Regions from separate parts of the Agrobacterium sp. rho-8.1 genome, predicted to be linked through region 1. Evidence: predicted binding sites of a transcription regulator. Region 1 holds the regulator's gene; the other holds the start of a gene.
What was found. The regulator PhoB, encoded in region 1, activates phosphate uptake and scavenging genes when phosphate is short. The targets are predictions, from matches to a motif close to TGTCATNNANCTGTCAT.
Positions count from the first base shown of each region.

Region 2: a site for PhoB is predicted at 5,454-5,470, ahead of RMR21_RS13850 (DUF2794 domain-containing protein). Genes of this name have one in related genera too.

Region 1 is NZ_CP192788.1:264,036-271,377, reverse strand. It holds gene RMR21_RS01390 (aspartate aminotransferase family protein) at 1-436, opposite strand, end outside; gene RMR21_RS01385 (GcrA family cell cycle regulator) at 873-1,403, shown strand; gene RMR21_RS01380 (DUF7674 family protein) at 1,441-1,851, opposite strand; gene RMR21_RS01375 (DUF6481 family protein) at 2,092-2,481, opposite strand; gene RMR21_RS01370 (hypothetical protein) at 2,520-2,741, opposite strand; gene RMR21_RS01365 (cold-shock protein) at 2,971-3,180, opposite strand; gene phoB (phosphate regulon transcriptional regulator PhoB) at 3,661-4,344, opposite strand; gene phoU (phosphate signaling complex protein PhoU) at 4,376-5,092, opposite strand; gene pstB (phosphate ABC transporter ATP-binding protein PstB) at 5,181-5,996, opposite strand; gene pstA (phosphate ABC transporter permease PstA) at 6,012-7,334, opposite strand; gene pstC (phosphate ABC transporter permease subunit PstC) at 7,331-7,342, opposite strand, start outside.
Region 2 is NZ_CP192788.1:2,837,152-2,844,493, forward strand. It holds gene ccmB (heme exporter protein CcmB) at 1-543, opposite strand, end outside; gene ccmA (heme ABC exporter ATP-binding protein CcmA) at 635-1,276, opposite strand; gene acnA (aconitate hydratase AcnA) at 1,547-4,240, shown strand; gene RMR21_RS13845 (DUF1223 domain-containing protein) at 4,448-5,203, shown strand; gene RMR21_RS13850 (DUF2794 domain-containing protein) at 5,494-5,886, shown strand; gene RMR21_RS13855 (Bax inhibitor-1/YccA family protein) at 5,956-6,693, opposite strand; gene RMR21_RS13860 (ABC transporter permease) at 6,934-7,342, opposite strand, start outside.

The DNA of each region.
Region 1 (7,342 bases):
TTTCCTGTCCACCGGCGGCAATCGTTGCCAGCGTGCGCCCATGGAATGCGCCTTCGAAGGTAATGATACGGAATTTTTCCGGATGACCGTGCGTGTAATGATAACGGCGCGCGGTTTTGATGGCGCATTCCAGGGATTCTGCACCCGAATTGGTGAAGAACACCTTGTCCGCAAAAGTTGCATCCGTCAGCCGCTTGGCGAGCACTTCCTGCCCCTCAACCTCGTAGAGATTGGACAGGTGCCACACCTTCTCTGCCTGCGACTTCAAAGCGTCCACCATGTGAGGATGGCTGTGACCAACCGATGTGACCGCTACCCCCGCGCCGAAATCCAGATATCGCTCGCCGTTTTCCGTAACGAGCCAAACGCCCTCTCCTCGTTCAAAGCGCAGAGGAGCTCTGGAAAACGTATCGAACAATGGCGCGGTGTCGGCCATGGCAGTGTCACTCCTTGCGCGAAAGGCGCTCTCATGAGGGCTTACCGGTCATCCCGTGCCTGAAAATCAAAAATGCCGCCTCGCGGCGGCTTCTGGTCGTCTTCCTCTTACGCGATCACTATTGTCACTTCACCTGGCGATGTCAACAAATGTCCGTATTTTCCGGCTTTCTCAAGCCATGGTAGGCAATTTGGGACACCATACGAGGTGTTGCTTTTCTGACTCACAAATGCAGCAAGTTGGGGAAAACCGGAAAATCGATTCCAGATGATTCCCACGACTCTTGTCAGAGAGTCACCCGACGATTAGGTTAATCTTCAATTACTAGACTGCAAGCGGCGGAACTAGTCACCTAAAATCTGGCGGACACTCTGCGCGTGGTTCACTCCACGGCATTAGAGAATGATTCGGCCTGCGCGACAAGCGGAGAAGCGGCATGAACTGGACTGACGAACGCGTTGAGAGACTCAAAAGGTTGTGGGCCGAGGGCCTGAGCGCGAGCCAGATCGCGGCACAACTTGGCGGTGTCAGCCGCAATGCCGTTATCGGCAAAGTCCACCGTCTGAACCTGCCCGGCCGCGCGAAAGCAGGCGGCACAGTTGCTACGTCACGTCCCGCAGCAAAGCGCCCAACGGTCGCGACACCGTCTGCTGCACCCCGCGCCGCAAATACCTTCCAGGCACGTGCTGCGACACCACGTCCAACGGTGCGCACAGCAACGTCGAACGATCAGGATACCGATACAGGCCGGGTTCTTGACTACGCACCGGTCAACACAGCGGTTCTGCCGACATCGCTGCGTCTAACACTGACGGAACTTACGGAACGCACCTGCAAATGGCCGGTCGGCGATCCGCTAAAGGATGACTTCCATTTCTGCGGCTGCGACGCGTCTGAATCCTCGCCTTACTGCAAATTCCACGCAAAGATGGCGTACCAGCCTGTGAGCGAACGCCGCAGAGCCTGAAGGTTCGAGAAACACATTATGATGATAAAAAAGCGGGTCATTGGCCCGCTTTTTTAATGTGTGAAGTGTTGTGATGTCTTCGACGTCGGCACGCTTCGCTCAAAGCGTCTATTATCACTGCTTCGGTGTGATAGGTCAGAATGGTGCGCCACTCTTCTACCTCTTGAGTCGTGATGAGTTCGGGCAAGCGGAGAGGCACCTGTTCATCGTCGGCCAGATGTTCAATGAAGCCAACCGCCGCAGCGGTGTTGATATCTGCGTGTGGAGCTGCAAGACAATAGCGGGCGTAATGCACGATACGCCGGGCTTTCTCTCTTCTGTCGTTTTTCACGCAGTCTTCGAAAAACGGGCGCAGCTCTATCCATGCAGCCATGGGCGACCAGGCGCGTTCGATCTCATCGCGCAGTTCGGGTGCAGCCTCGATGGCCTTACGACGCCAAACGCTCATATCAATTGTCCACCATCATCCCATGAACTCTTATAGAGCGATGAGCTTGACGTTGGACCGAAATATTCAGGAGAAGAATTATGCTGTGCGCAAAAAGCGTCCCAGACAGGGATCTGCCTGAGCGGTGAGCGCTGAGAATGCCGTGTCCGGGTTAGTGCCCTACGCCGCTAGAAGTTTGACAAGGCACCCGGCCAGATCGCAGCCCTTCGATTGAACGGCTGCTTGATCTTGGCGGATGGTTCAGCCTTGACGGGCTTTGCGGTTGGCATAGCGGCGATCGCGCTCTGCCTTGCAAGCGGCTTCGTCTTCGATGACGCGGGCGATGCGGTTTTTGTCGGCCAGCTTACGGGCGTCTTCTTCAGCACTTGCCGCAGCTTCGAGTTCAGCCTGCTTTTCGGCGGCTTCTGCTTCGAGGCGGATTTTTTCGTCGCGTTTTTGCTGGTCGCGTTCAGCCTGGCGCGCTCTGCGGGCCTCGGCAACGGCAATCTGTTCGGCCTGCTTGGCTTCAAGCATGGGTGCCGCAGCTTCCTTGGCTTCGCGATAGGCCTTCAAAAGAGCAGCCTTTGCGTCAGCCGCGGCGCCGCGTTGTTCGGAGACTTCGTTGTTCTTGATGTTTCTAGTGTTTCTCAAATCTCTATTCCAGTTGAGTGGTCATACTGATCCTGCGATCAGGACTTCTTACCACGTTTCGTCGGGGCGGGTGCAGGGTTCAGGCTGTCTTGCAATTCTTTGGCAAGACGCGCTTCGCGCAGTCTGAGCGTCTTTTCTTCACGAGCTTGCGTAATCGAATTCAGTTCGTCAACCGCATGGCCACGCGCAAAAAATTGCGTCTGCGTCGCGCCGAATGCGATCTCTGCCTGTTTGCGAGATTTGCTGTGTGTTTCAGACATGAAATTTCCTTCCTGTCGCGCCGGCCTGAAATCGGGATCGATTTGCTGGAAGTCCGATGCGTGGTGGATCGAGCAGCCTGGAGCCTGTTACGCCATAAAGGCACAGTACCCGAAGCGAGTGCCGCCAAGCAGCACAAAAAAAGGCCAGGCAAAGTGCCTGACCTCGGTTGGTCTCATGCTTTCAACAGTGCCAGTACATCCGTGGTCAAGGGAAAGCAGATCCCGTTATTTAAGCAGCCTGAAGGTTGCAAGCAGACATTTTGCCCGACTTGTTGTCGCGCTCAAGGTCGTAGCTCAGCTTCTGGCCTTCAACGATTTCGCGCATACCTGCACGCTCTACAGCGGAGATGTGTACGAATGCGTCTGTGCCGCCGTTGTCAGGCTGAATGAAGCCGAAGCCCTTGGTGGAGTTAAACCATTTTACTGTGCCTGTGGTCATAATGAACCCTTTCAAAGCATAAGAGATAGATCGCAGAACTGATGCCCTGCGTGCGATTATAGCGATTTTTTTGAAGAAAGGGTTAGTTCAAAACGCGGTGCTAATCGCGCGGCAACCAAAGCTCAGCAAGAAAAATATCGACAACCAATTAATAGAGCCTTCCGGTCGGATAGTCAAACTTTAATTTTCAGATAATTTCAATCAGCCCTTGTCATCATATCAGTGGCCATCCGATATCGTTTGCTTTTGTTGACGATATTGAGCTCTGAAACGTTCGGGTATCCCGGTTGTTTATCACCCCAGATCCACATCTGTCCAACACATCATATCTTCAGCGTAGCTTAAGCGAGGCCCCCACCGGCTTGTGATGAGCCTAGAGCAACCACGCGATCCCATACGTAAACGCACATTGCTGATATGCGTCGATTATGGGCGCGCGCTCTTCGATGCGTCACGTCGCATCTGCCTTCGTCGTAGACGTCAGGCTTCCATCGAATATCCTGCGCCGCGTACGGTGCGGATAACATCCTGCATGCTGGAGAAGTTGAGCGCCTTGCGCAGACGGCCCACATGGACGTCCACCGTGCGTTCATCCACGTAGATGTCGTGCCCCCATACGCCGTCAAGAAGTTGCGAGCGGGAGAAAACGCGGCCGGGCGATACCATCAGGAACTCCAGCAAACGGAACTCGGTAGGTCCCAGGCGCACTTCGCGGGCCTTGCGATGAACGCGGTGGGTTTCGCGATCCAGTTCGATGTCGCCGCATTTCAAAACGGATGACAGGACTTCGGGCCGGGCGCGGCGCAACATGGCCTTGACGCGCGCCATCAGTTCCGGCGTGGAGAACGGCTTGACCACATAGTCATCGGCCCCTGTGGCCAATCCACGCACGCGTTCGCTTTCCTCGCCACGCGCCGTCAGCATGATGATCGGCAGACGTTCCGTTTCAGGGCGCATGCGTAAACGACGGCACAGCTCGATGCCAGAGACACCTGGCAGCATCCAGTCGAGAATGAGCAGATCCGGGGTACGTTCCTGCAAGCGGATTTCCGCCTCGTCACCACGCGGGATCGTGTCCACGTCGTAACCTTCGGATTCGAGATTGTAGCGAAGAAGAACGCTCAACGCCTCTTCATCTTCGACAACTGCTATTTTCGGCACCATGACTAGTGACTCCGCCAGGCTTGTAGGAAATTCACTCGGTGATCGCACCGAGCGTATTGGAACTGTCGTCCTTGGGACGCTCGCCTGCCGGCTGGCTGCCGGTGGCCATGTAGTAGATGGTTTCCGCGATGTTCGTCGCATGGTCGCCCACACGCTCGATGTTCTTGGCGCAGAACAGGAGGTGTGTGCAGGTGGTGATGTTGCGCGGGTCTTCCATCATGTAGGTCAGCAGCTCGCGAAACAGCGAGGTGTACATGGCATCGATTTCCTCGTCGCGTTCGCGGATGGTCTGCGCCTTTTCCGCCGAACGGGTGGAATAGACATCCAGAACGTCCTTCAACTGGACCAAGGCCAGCTCGGACAGATGCTCGAGGCCGCGGGCCAGCTTGCGGGGCACGCCGGTTCCGGCAACCGCGATAACACGCTTGGCGGTGTTTTTGCCAAGGTCGCCCACGCGCTCCAGATCAGCGGCGATGCGCAGCGAACCGATGATTTCGCGAAGGTCAGCCGCCATCGGCTGACGCTTGGCAATGGTCACGATTGCCTTGTCCCCGATTTCGCGTTCGGCGTTGTCGAGGATCGTATCGTCCGAAATGACCTTCTGGGCCAAAGCAGCATCGGAATTGACGAGTGCGCGCACCGCATCGCTGCACATCTGCTCCGCAAGGCCACCCATTTCAGCGATACGGCGGCTGAGGAACTTCAGTTCTTCGTCGTACGCGGACATGATGTGTGAGTTTGTCGGCATGGTCGAATTCTCCAGTTTCGATGCGGCTGGCCGCAAGCTCTGTCGGGCTCAAGCGGTTCGACGCGATGGGTTGCAATCAACGACGGGATCAGCCGAAGCGACCCATGATGTAATCCTGCGTGCGCTGGTCATCCGGGTTGGTGAACATCTTGTCGGTGTCGTTTTCTTCGACGAGGTGGCCCAGATGGAACATCGCAGTGCGCTGTGAAACGCGGGCCGCCTGCTGCATGGAGTGGGTCACGATGACGATGGTGTAGTTGGAGCGAAGCTCGTGGATCAACTCCTCGACCTTGGCCGTCGCAATCGGGTCGAGCGCCGAGCAAGGCTCGTCCATCAGAATGACTTCAGGGCTGACGGCAATCGCGCGGGCGATGCACAGACGCTGTTGCTGACCACCCGAAAGGCCCGTGCCGGACTCCAAAAGGCGATCCTTGGCTTCGTTCCACAGGCCTGCCTTTTGAAGGCTGGCCTCGACGATCTGATCCATATCCGCCTTGTTGCGAGCAAGACCGTGAATGCGCGGGCCGTAAGCGATGTTCTCGTAGATCGACTTCGGAAACGGGTTCGGCTTCTGGAACACCATGCCGACGCGGGCGCGCAGTTCAACCACATCGATGTTGCTGTCGTAGACATCTTCGCCATCGAGTGTGATCTTACCCGTGACGCGGCAACCGTCGATCGTGTCGTTCATGCGGTTCAGCGTCCGCAGGAACGTGGACTTGCCACAGCCCGATGGTCCGATGAGCGCGGTCACGGTGTTTTCGCGGACGTTGAGGTTCACATCGTAGAGCGCCCGTTTGTCGCTGTAGTAGACGGACACGTCCTTGCCGATCATCTTATGAGAAACGTCATTCATTTTCTTGTCCAGCGCCTTTTCCATTGCTGCTTCCGACAACATATTCATCGTTCTAAGCTCCTTCTACCAGCGCCGCTCGAAGCGACGCCGCAAGAGAATTGCGCCAACATTCATGACAACGAGGAACATCAGCAGGATAATGATAGCGCCGGATGTCCGTTCGACAAAGGCGCGCTCTGCCTCGTTTGCCCACATATAGATCTGGACCGGCAAGGCCGTGGATGGGTCCATCGGCGTTGTCGGGTAGTTTGCGACGAAGGCGACCATGCCGATCAACAGCAGGGGAGCGGTTTCGCCCAGAGCATGCGCCAGGCCGATGATGGTGCCGGTCAGAATACCCGGCATGGCCAGCGGCAGAACATGGTGAAAGATCGTCTGCATCTTCGAGGCGCCCAGTCCCAAAGCCGCAGCACGGATCGATGGCGGCACGGCCTTCAGCGCCGCACGGGTGGCGATGATGATCGTCGGCAAGGTCATCAGCGTCAACACGAAGCCACCGACCAGAGATGCCGAGCGCGGAAAGCCCATGAAGTTGATGAAGACCGACAGGCCGAGCAGACCGTACACAATCGATGGCACGGCTGCGAGGTTGTTGATATTCACCTCGATCAGGTCGGTAATGCGGTTCTTGGGCGCGAATTCCTCCAGATAGATCGAGGCTGCCACGCCAATCGGCAGGGACAGCACCAGAACGATCATCATCATGTAGAAGGAGCCGATGAGCGCGACACCCACACCGGCGGCCTCCGGACGGCTCGACGCACCATTCACGAAAATGCCGGTGTTGAACTGTTTGGCGAGTTGGCCGCTTGCGACGAGCTGATCCATCCATTTGACCTGCTGGTCGGAGACGCGGCGGTTGGCCTCTTCGCCGGTCATGTCGAACTGGCCCTTGAAGGCCGAGTCGATATCACCGGACGCCAGCAGCGCGACATTCCGCGTCGTACCGATCACACTGGGATCAGACGTTACGATGTCACGCAACTGGGTGCGTACACTGTCGGATACCATGGTGCCGATGGTGCGTAAGGCTGTGCGGTCGTCCAGCGACACGCCCAGCGCCTTGGCCACCGCGTTGCGCGCCAGAACCGGGTAGTTTGCCGTAACAAGCTTGTTCGGATTGGTGGCGCGTTGATTGTCAGGATCGATGATCTGTTCGGAAAACTCGACCGGAACCGTAATCGTGGTCTGTTGAAACGCCGTGTAGCCTTTGCCCACAACCGACCAGATCAGGAGGAAGAGGAACAGCAGGCCGAAGGAAATCGCGGCAACGCCATAGGTGCGGAAGCGGCGCTCCGCTGCATAACGGCGCTTGATGCCGATATCGCGACGGGCCGTCTTTGGCGCGACTGGCACGCCAGCCGCCGAAGAAACAACGTCGGTCATTCGTACTG
Region 2 (7,342 bases), 480 kb from region 1:
GGCGGCATAGGACGCGCTAACGCCGAAAATCAACACAGGAATGCATAGGGGCAGCACGAGGATCGATACCAGCAGCCCGCCGCGTGGAAGGGCCACAGCCACCGCCGCGCCCACAGCCCCGACGAAGGTCAATGCCGGAGAGCCGACCAGCAAGGTCAACATCACGGCACCGATGGCCTCTTCTCTCATGTTCATGAAGAGCCCCAGCAAGGGTGATGCGATGACTAGCGGCAAGGTGGTGGCCGTCCAGTGCGCGAGACATTTGACCAGAACAGTCATGACAAGCGGGTTTTCCTGCATGAGGATGAGGTCGAGCGAGCCATCATCACGCTCCGCCTGAAACAGACGGTCAAGCCCGAGAAGGGCTGCCAACAATGCACCGATCCAGACGATGGCGGGGCCGATGCGCGAGAGAAGGTTGAGATCTGGGCCAACACCAAAGGGAATGACGGCAACCACGGTCATGAAGAACAGAACACCGATCAGCGCGCCGCCGCCTGCCCGGATGGAGAGTTTCAGATCGCGGAGAAAGAGGGCGATCATGGGTTCACTCTGAGGTGTGATGATGATGCAGGCGGAGTTGGGACGGGGGTAGCCGCACCCACAACAGCTGAACCAAGTCTAAACCCCACCATCACCAGTCCTCCTCTGCGCCTACAAACCCTGTCATCCGCAACTCCCGCGCACCCTCCAGCCCCAAAGGCTGATGGGTCGCAGCAATCACGATGCCGCCATTTGCGAGATGTGAGGACACCAACCCGGTGAACATCATGTCCGCACTTGTGTCTAAAGCCGCCGTTGGCTCGTCCAGTATCCAGATTGGGCGCCATGCGATCAACAGCTTGGCCATCGCGAATCGGCGCTGCTGGCCGGCGGAGAGATAAGCGAATGGCAAATGAGTGATCCCGGCAAGACCGACGGTTTCAGCGGCCTGCTCGACACCAAGCGACGCACCACGATGAAAGTCACCCAGAAAATTCTTCCAGAAGGCAAGATTTTCAAAAACCGTCAGTTCCTGCTTCATTGCATTCTTGTGGCCAAGATAATGACTGGCCTCGCCAATGGAGGTATCCTTTTCAATTCCTTCGCCGGCTATCTTCACACCACCTGCTTCGGGCCGCAAAAGCCCGGCAACGACGCGCAGAAACGTGGACTTTCCCGATCCATTAGGCCCAGTCAGTACGAGCGCTTCACCGCTCGTTAACTTGAAGGAAACATTCATGAATATCAAATCGTCCCCACGCCGGGCGGAAAGATTTTCTGCTGTCAGCAGCATGGGATCATCTCGTTTAAGATTTTAATCATCTCGATGGGAAAAAAATCGATTTAGGTCTTTTTCCGGTCTGGCACGTTTCTCATAAATTATCTATATGGGTGTCAACCACGCCAGCGGTCGGCGTGATCATCATACGGCGCCGGACCTGACGTTGCGAAAGCAGCGTCTCGTGCGGACAGCGGAAATGACCGTACCCGCATCCTGATGTGCATCTGTGCACAGGGGTCCGCACGCGCGTGTTGGCTATCAGAGGAAGCGGGGTTTTTATCCGTGGCTAAATCTCTCGACAGTTTCAATTGTCGCTCCATTCTTACCGTTGACGGTAAGGATTATGTTTATTTCAGTTTGCCAAAGGCAGAAGCGAACGGCCTGACAGGCGTTTCCAAGCTCCCCTATTCGATGAAGGTTCTGCTTGAGAACCTCCTGCGTTTCGAAGACGGCCAGACCGTCACCAAGGAACACATCACGGCCGTTGCCGACTGGCTGAACAACAAGGGCCTCGTCGAAAACGAAATCGCATACCGCCCTGCCCGCGTTCTGATGCAGGACTTCACCGGCGTTCCAGCCGTTGTCGACCTTGCCGCCATGCGCGATGCAATGGTGGCTCTGGGTGGCGATCCTGAAAAGATCAACCCACTGGTTCCTGTCGATCTGGTCATTGACCACTCTGTTATCGTTGATGAATTCGGCACGCCAACAGCCTTTGCCCGCAACGTGGAACTGGAATACGAGCGCAACGGCGAGCGTTACCGCTTCCTGAAATGGGGCCAGCAGGCGTTCAAGAACTTCCGCGTCGTTCCGCCCGGCACAGGCATCTGTCACCAAGTGAACCTCGAATATCTTGGCCAGACCGTCTGGACCAAGGAAGAAGACGGCGAAACCATCGCTTACCCCGACACATGCGTCGGCACCGACAGCCACACGACCATGATCAACGGTCTGGGCGTTCTGGGCTGGGGCGTTGGCGGTATCGAAGCCGAAGCGGCCATGCTTGGCCAGCCGGTTTCCATGCTTCTGCCTGAAGTCATCGGTTTCAAGCTGACAGGCAAGGTGAAGGAAGGCGTCACCGCAACCGACCTCGTGCTGACCGTCGTTCAGATGCTGCGCAAGAAGGGCGTTGTTTCCAAGTTTGTCGAATTCTTCGGCCCTGGACTTGATTCGATGACACTGGCCGACCGTGCCACCATCGGCAACATGGGCCCGGAATACGGAGCGACCTGCGGCTTCTTCCCGGTCGATGGAGAAACCATCAACTACCTGACGATGTCCGGCCGCACCAAGGACCGCATCGCGCTTGTCGAAGCCTATTCGAAGGCACAGGACATGTGGCGCACAGGCGACGGCGCCGAACTCGTCTTCACCGACACACTGGAACTCGACCTCGGCGAAGTCGTGCCATCCATGGCTGGTCCTAAGCGTCCAGAAGGCCGCATCTCGCTGGAAGGCATTGCCTCCGGTTTTGCGACGTCGCTGGAAACCGAGTACAAGAAGCCCGGCCAGCTCGACAACCGCTACCCTGTCGAAGGCACGGATTTCGATCTCGGCCATGGCGATGTCGCCATTGCTGCCATCACATCCTGCACCAACACGTCCAACCCTTCCGTTCTGATTGCAGCCGGACTTCTGGCCCGCAACGCCGTAGCGAAGGGTCTGACATCCAAGCCTTGGGTCAAGACGTCGCTCGCACCGGGATCTCAGGTTGTTGGCGAATATCTCGAAAAGTCCGGTCTTCAGAAGGATCTGGATGCCATCGGCTTCAACCTCGTTGGTTTCGGCTGCACGACCTGCATCGGCAATTCCGGCCCGCTGCCAGCACCGATCTCCAAGACCATCAACGACAAGGGTCTGATCACTGCTGGCGTTCTCTCAGGTAACCGTAACTTCGAAGGCCGTATCTCGCCGGACGTCCAGGCGAACTACCTCGCTTCTCCTCCGCTCGTCGTCGCTTATGCGCTGGCTGGCTCGGTGCAGAAGGACCTGACGACCGAACCACTTGGTATCGGTTCCGATGGACAGCCTGTGTTCCTCAAGGACATCTGGCCGACATCTGCCGAAATTCAGGAATTCATCCTGAAATACGTCACGCGCGAGCTCTACGAGTCCAAATATGCAGACGTGTTCAAGGGTGACGAAAACTGGCAGGCCGTTCAGGTTCCTCCGGGCCAGACCTATGCCTGGGACGACCAGTCCACCTACGTCCAGAACCCTCCATACTTCGTGGGCATGGGCAAGAAAGGCACTGGCCTGAAGAACATCAAGGGCGCGCGCGTTCTCGGTCTCTTCGGCGACAAGATCACCACCGACCACATTTCTCCGGCCGGTTCGATCAAGGCTGCGTCACCTGCCGGTGCTTATCTCACCAATAATGGCGTGGGCGTTGCCGACTTCAACCAGTACGGCACACGCCGTGGCAACCACGAAGTGATGATGCGCGGCACGTTTGCCAACATTCGTATTCGCAACCACATGCTTGGGCCAAACGGCAAAGAAGGTGGCTACACCATCCACTATCCATCCAAGGAAGAAATGTCGATTTACGATGCGGCCATGCAGTACAAGGCCGAGGGCACTCCGCTCGTCATCTTTGCTGGCGTGGAATACGGCAACGGTTCTTCCCGTGACTGGGCTGCCAAGGGTACCAACCTGCTGGGCGTCAAGGCCGTGATTGCGCAGTCGTTCGAGCGTATCCACCGTTCCAACCTCGTCGGCATGGGCGTCGTGCCCTTCACCTTCGAGGAAGGCACCACATGGGCAAGCCTCAACCTCAAGGGCGATGAAACGGTCGAGATCGATGGTCTCGAAGGTGACATCAAGCCGCGCGAGAAGAAGATTGCCAAAATCACCTACGGCGACGGCACCGTGAAGGATGTTCCGCTCCTTTGCCGTATCGATACGCTGGACGAAGTGATCTACATGAACAATGGTGGCATTTTGCAAACAGTTCTTCGCGATCTGGCTGCATAGGCTCTGAGGGATCAAACAGAAAACGCCGGGAGCAATCCCGGCGTTTTTGCGTGGAGAGATGGGTGAAACACATGGATGTTTCGTGATTGCCCCTCACCCCATCGTGACTTTCTATTGAAGGGATTTCGGCGCTATTTTCCGCAGCGCATCCCGACATGAATTGATAGCATCAATAGTCTGGAGACGCGTCCAGACAAGGGTTTTGCAATGTCTCTGAAATACGGGTCCCTGACATTTGGTTTTTCGCTGTGCATGCTCGGCATGTTGGCCACCGCGCCCGTGCAAGCGCAGGAGCAAGAGGTTAAAGGCGTCGTAGAGCTCTTCACGTCTCAAGGCTGCGCGTCCTGCCCGCCTGCCGATGAAGCATTGCGCAAGCTGATCCAGAAGGGCGATGTGATCGGCCTGTCTTACCACGTGGATTACTGGAACTATCTTGGCTGGGCGGATTCGCTGGCGTCCAAGGAAAACACCGAACGCCAGTACGGTTATGCGCGGGCGCTAGGCCGCAACAACGTCTATACGCCGCAGGCCGTGGTCAATGGTCGCGATCACGTCAAAGGCGCTGATGTCCAGGCGATTTACAACAGGATCGATACCTTCAAGCGCGCTGGCGAAGGGCTAAGCGTACCGGTAAAGGCGCAGCGTGTTGCAGACGAGATCGCCATCGATATCGGTGCCGGCCAAGGCAAGGCCGATGTGGTCGTCGCTTACTTCACCCGCGAGCAGGTTGTCGACGTCCAGAAGGGCGAGAACGAAGGCAAGAAGATTTCCTACTGGCATAGCGTTTATGACGTTCAGACAGTGGGTATGTGGGATGGGAAATCCATGACAGTCAAGCTACCAGCGAGTGTCATGAGCAAAGCAAAGAATGGCGGTTGCGCAGTTCTGTTGCAGACCACGGATGCGCAGGGAAATCCCTCGGCAATCATCGGTGCAAGTGTTCTTCTACCAAAGGAAGATTAAATTCAACAGCTATTGGATTAAGAAGATCCGATCCGGGCATTGGGGGCTGGGGGTAAAGGGTCAATGCTCCGGACCGGGTCATCTTGGTGCCGAGGCATCAATTGACGATAGTGGTATCCCATCCAAATCGGGCCATGATTTGACCGAAATAGGGCAATTGCACGTATCCGATTCCGCTAAAACATTGCCACGTCACGCATTTTTTTGACCTCGAGGCAAGACTTGCAATTTGCTTTGGTCAGGGTCAAACTGTCGTACAAATGTCATTTGCGGTTGAGCGAGGTTGCCTGATGACGGATCATTCGGATTTGCAGCGATCAAGTCCATCTCACACCGACAACCCCTCCATCGTCGATATCAGTGAATACAGGCAAAGCAAGGATCCCTTGCCGATTACATTCCACCGACGTGAGTTGGACGCCATTTTGCGGGTCTATGGTCAGATGGTGGGTGAAGGAGAATGGCGGGACTACGCCATCGACCATCTCAAGGAAAAAGCCGTTTTTTCCGTGTTCAAACGCTCTGGTGAAATGCCGCTCTTCCGCATCGAAAAGAACCCTAAGCTTGCCGCCAAGCAGGGCGCCTACAGCGTCATCAATGTCGACGGCCGCATCTTGAAGCGCGGGCATGAATTGGCGCAGGTGCTGAAGGTCTTCGAGAAGGTCGTGAAGCTCATCAGGTAAACAGGCAGATTTTCACCAACAAAAAAGGCGGCCCGAGAGCCGCCTTTTCCATGTCTGTGTCAACCGGTCTTACTTGTCGCGGTTTCCAAGAAACTGCAGCAGGAACATGAACAGGTTGATGAAGTCGAGATAGAGGGTCAGTGCGCCCATGATGGCCTTGCGGCCAGCCGTGGCAACGTCGTCACCGTCGAAATACATTTCCTTGATCTTCTGCGTGTCGTAGGCGGTCAGGCCCGCGAAGATCAGCACGCCGATGGCGGAGATCGCAAAGCCCATGGCGGACGACTGCAGGAAGATATTGACGATAGACGCGATGATCAGACCGAACAGGCCCATGATCAGGAACGAGCCCATGCCGGAAAGATTCTTCTTCGTCGTGTAGCCGTAAAGCGACAGCGCGCCGAAGGAAGCAGCGGTGATGAAGAACGTCTGTACGATGCTCTGGCCGGTATAGACCAGGAAGATCGACGACAGCGACACACCCATCAGCGCCGCGTAACCCCAGAAGGTTGCCTGTGCGGCAGACACACTCATATTCTGGATGCGGAAGCTCAGGAACAGCACCAGGCCGAGCGGGGCAAACATCACCACCCACTTCAGCGGCGAGCCGTAAAGCAGCTGGGCGAAAGCCGGGTTGGTGACCGCCAGAGTGTAGGTGGCGAAAGATGCTACGCCGGTAATGACCAGCGCAAGTGCCATCAGGTTATAAACCTTGAGCATATAGGTCCGGAGACCTTCATCGATCATAGCACCAGACTGTGCATGACCCTGGGTCATACGGTTCTGGTAATTGTTGAAGTCAGACATTGTTACCTCTTTTGAGCTCCGAAATTGCTACGGTGTCGGCATATCGTCGTGCTTTCAAGACCATACCCCAGGCGCCGCTGCGGAGCTACAGCAAGCCTACCGAAGAATATGATGATATCACTTCCTAGATACAAGAGCTTTCAGAACCGAAAAAACACCGTATGCGCGAAAAGCGATAACGTTTTGGCGATCAGGATGCCGATTTAATCGTTAAAGTTAAGTGGCGCACAATTTTTCGTATTACTCGCCGGCCTGCCTCAGAACCGGCGCCGCCTTCTGTCCCAGAATCCGCCAGGTTCCGATCAACCCGATACCGACGGTCATGACCAGTGCAATGACGATTGTGCCGATGGCGACATCCGGCAGGAAGCTCGATGGCAGCTTCATGATGCGGGCAATGACGAACCACGCAGAAGCGCCGCCTGCCGCCAGCGCGAAGATGGCGGTCGCCAGCCCAAGTATCATATATTCGTAGGAAAACGCACGGATGAGCATGGCGCGGGTGCCACCCAACGTCTTCAGGATCACGGCATCATGCGTTCGTGCCCGGTTGCCCGCAGCAAGCGCGCCCGCCAGAACCAGAACCGAGGCAATCAGCGCCACCGCCGCTGCCGCGCGGATGGCGGTCGCCAGTTGTCCGACGAGGCGG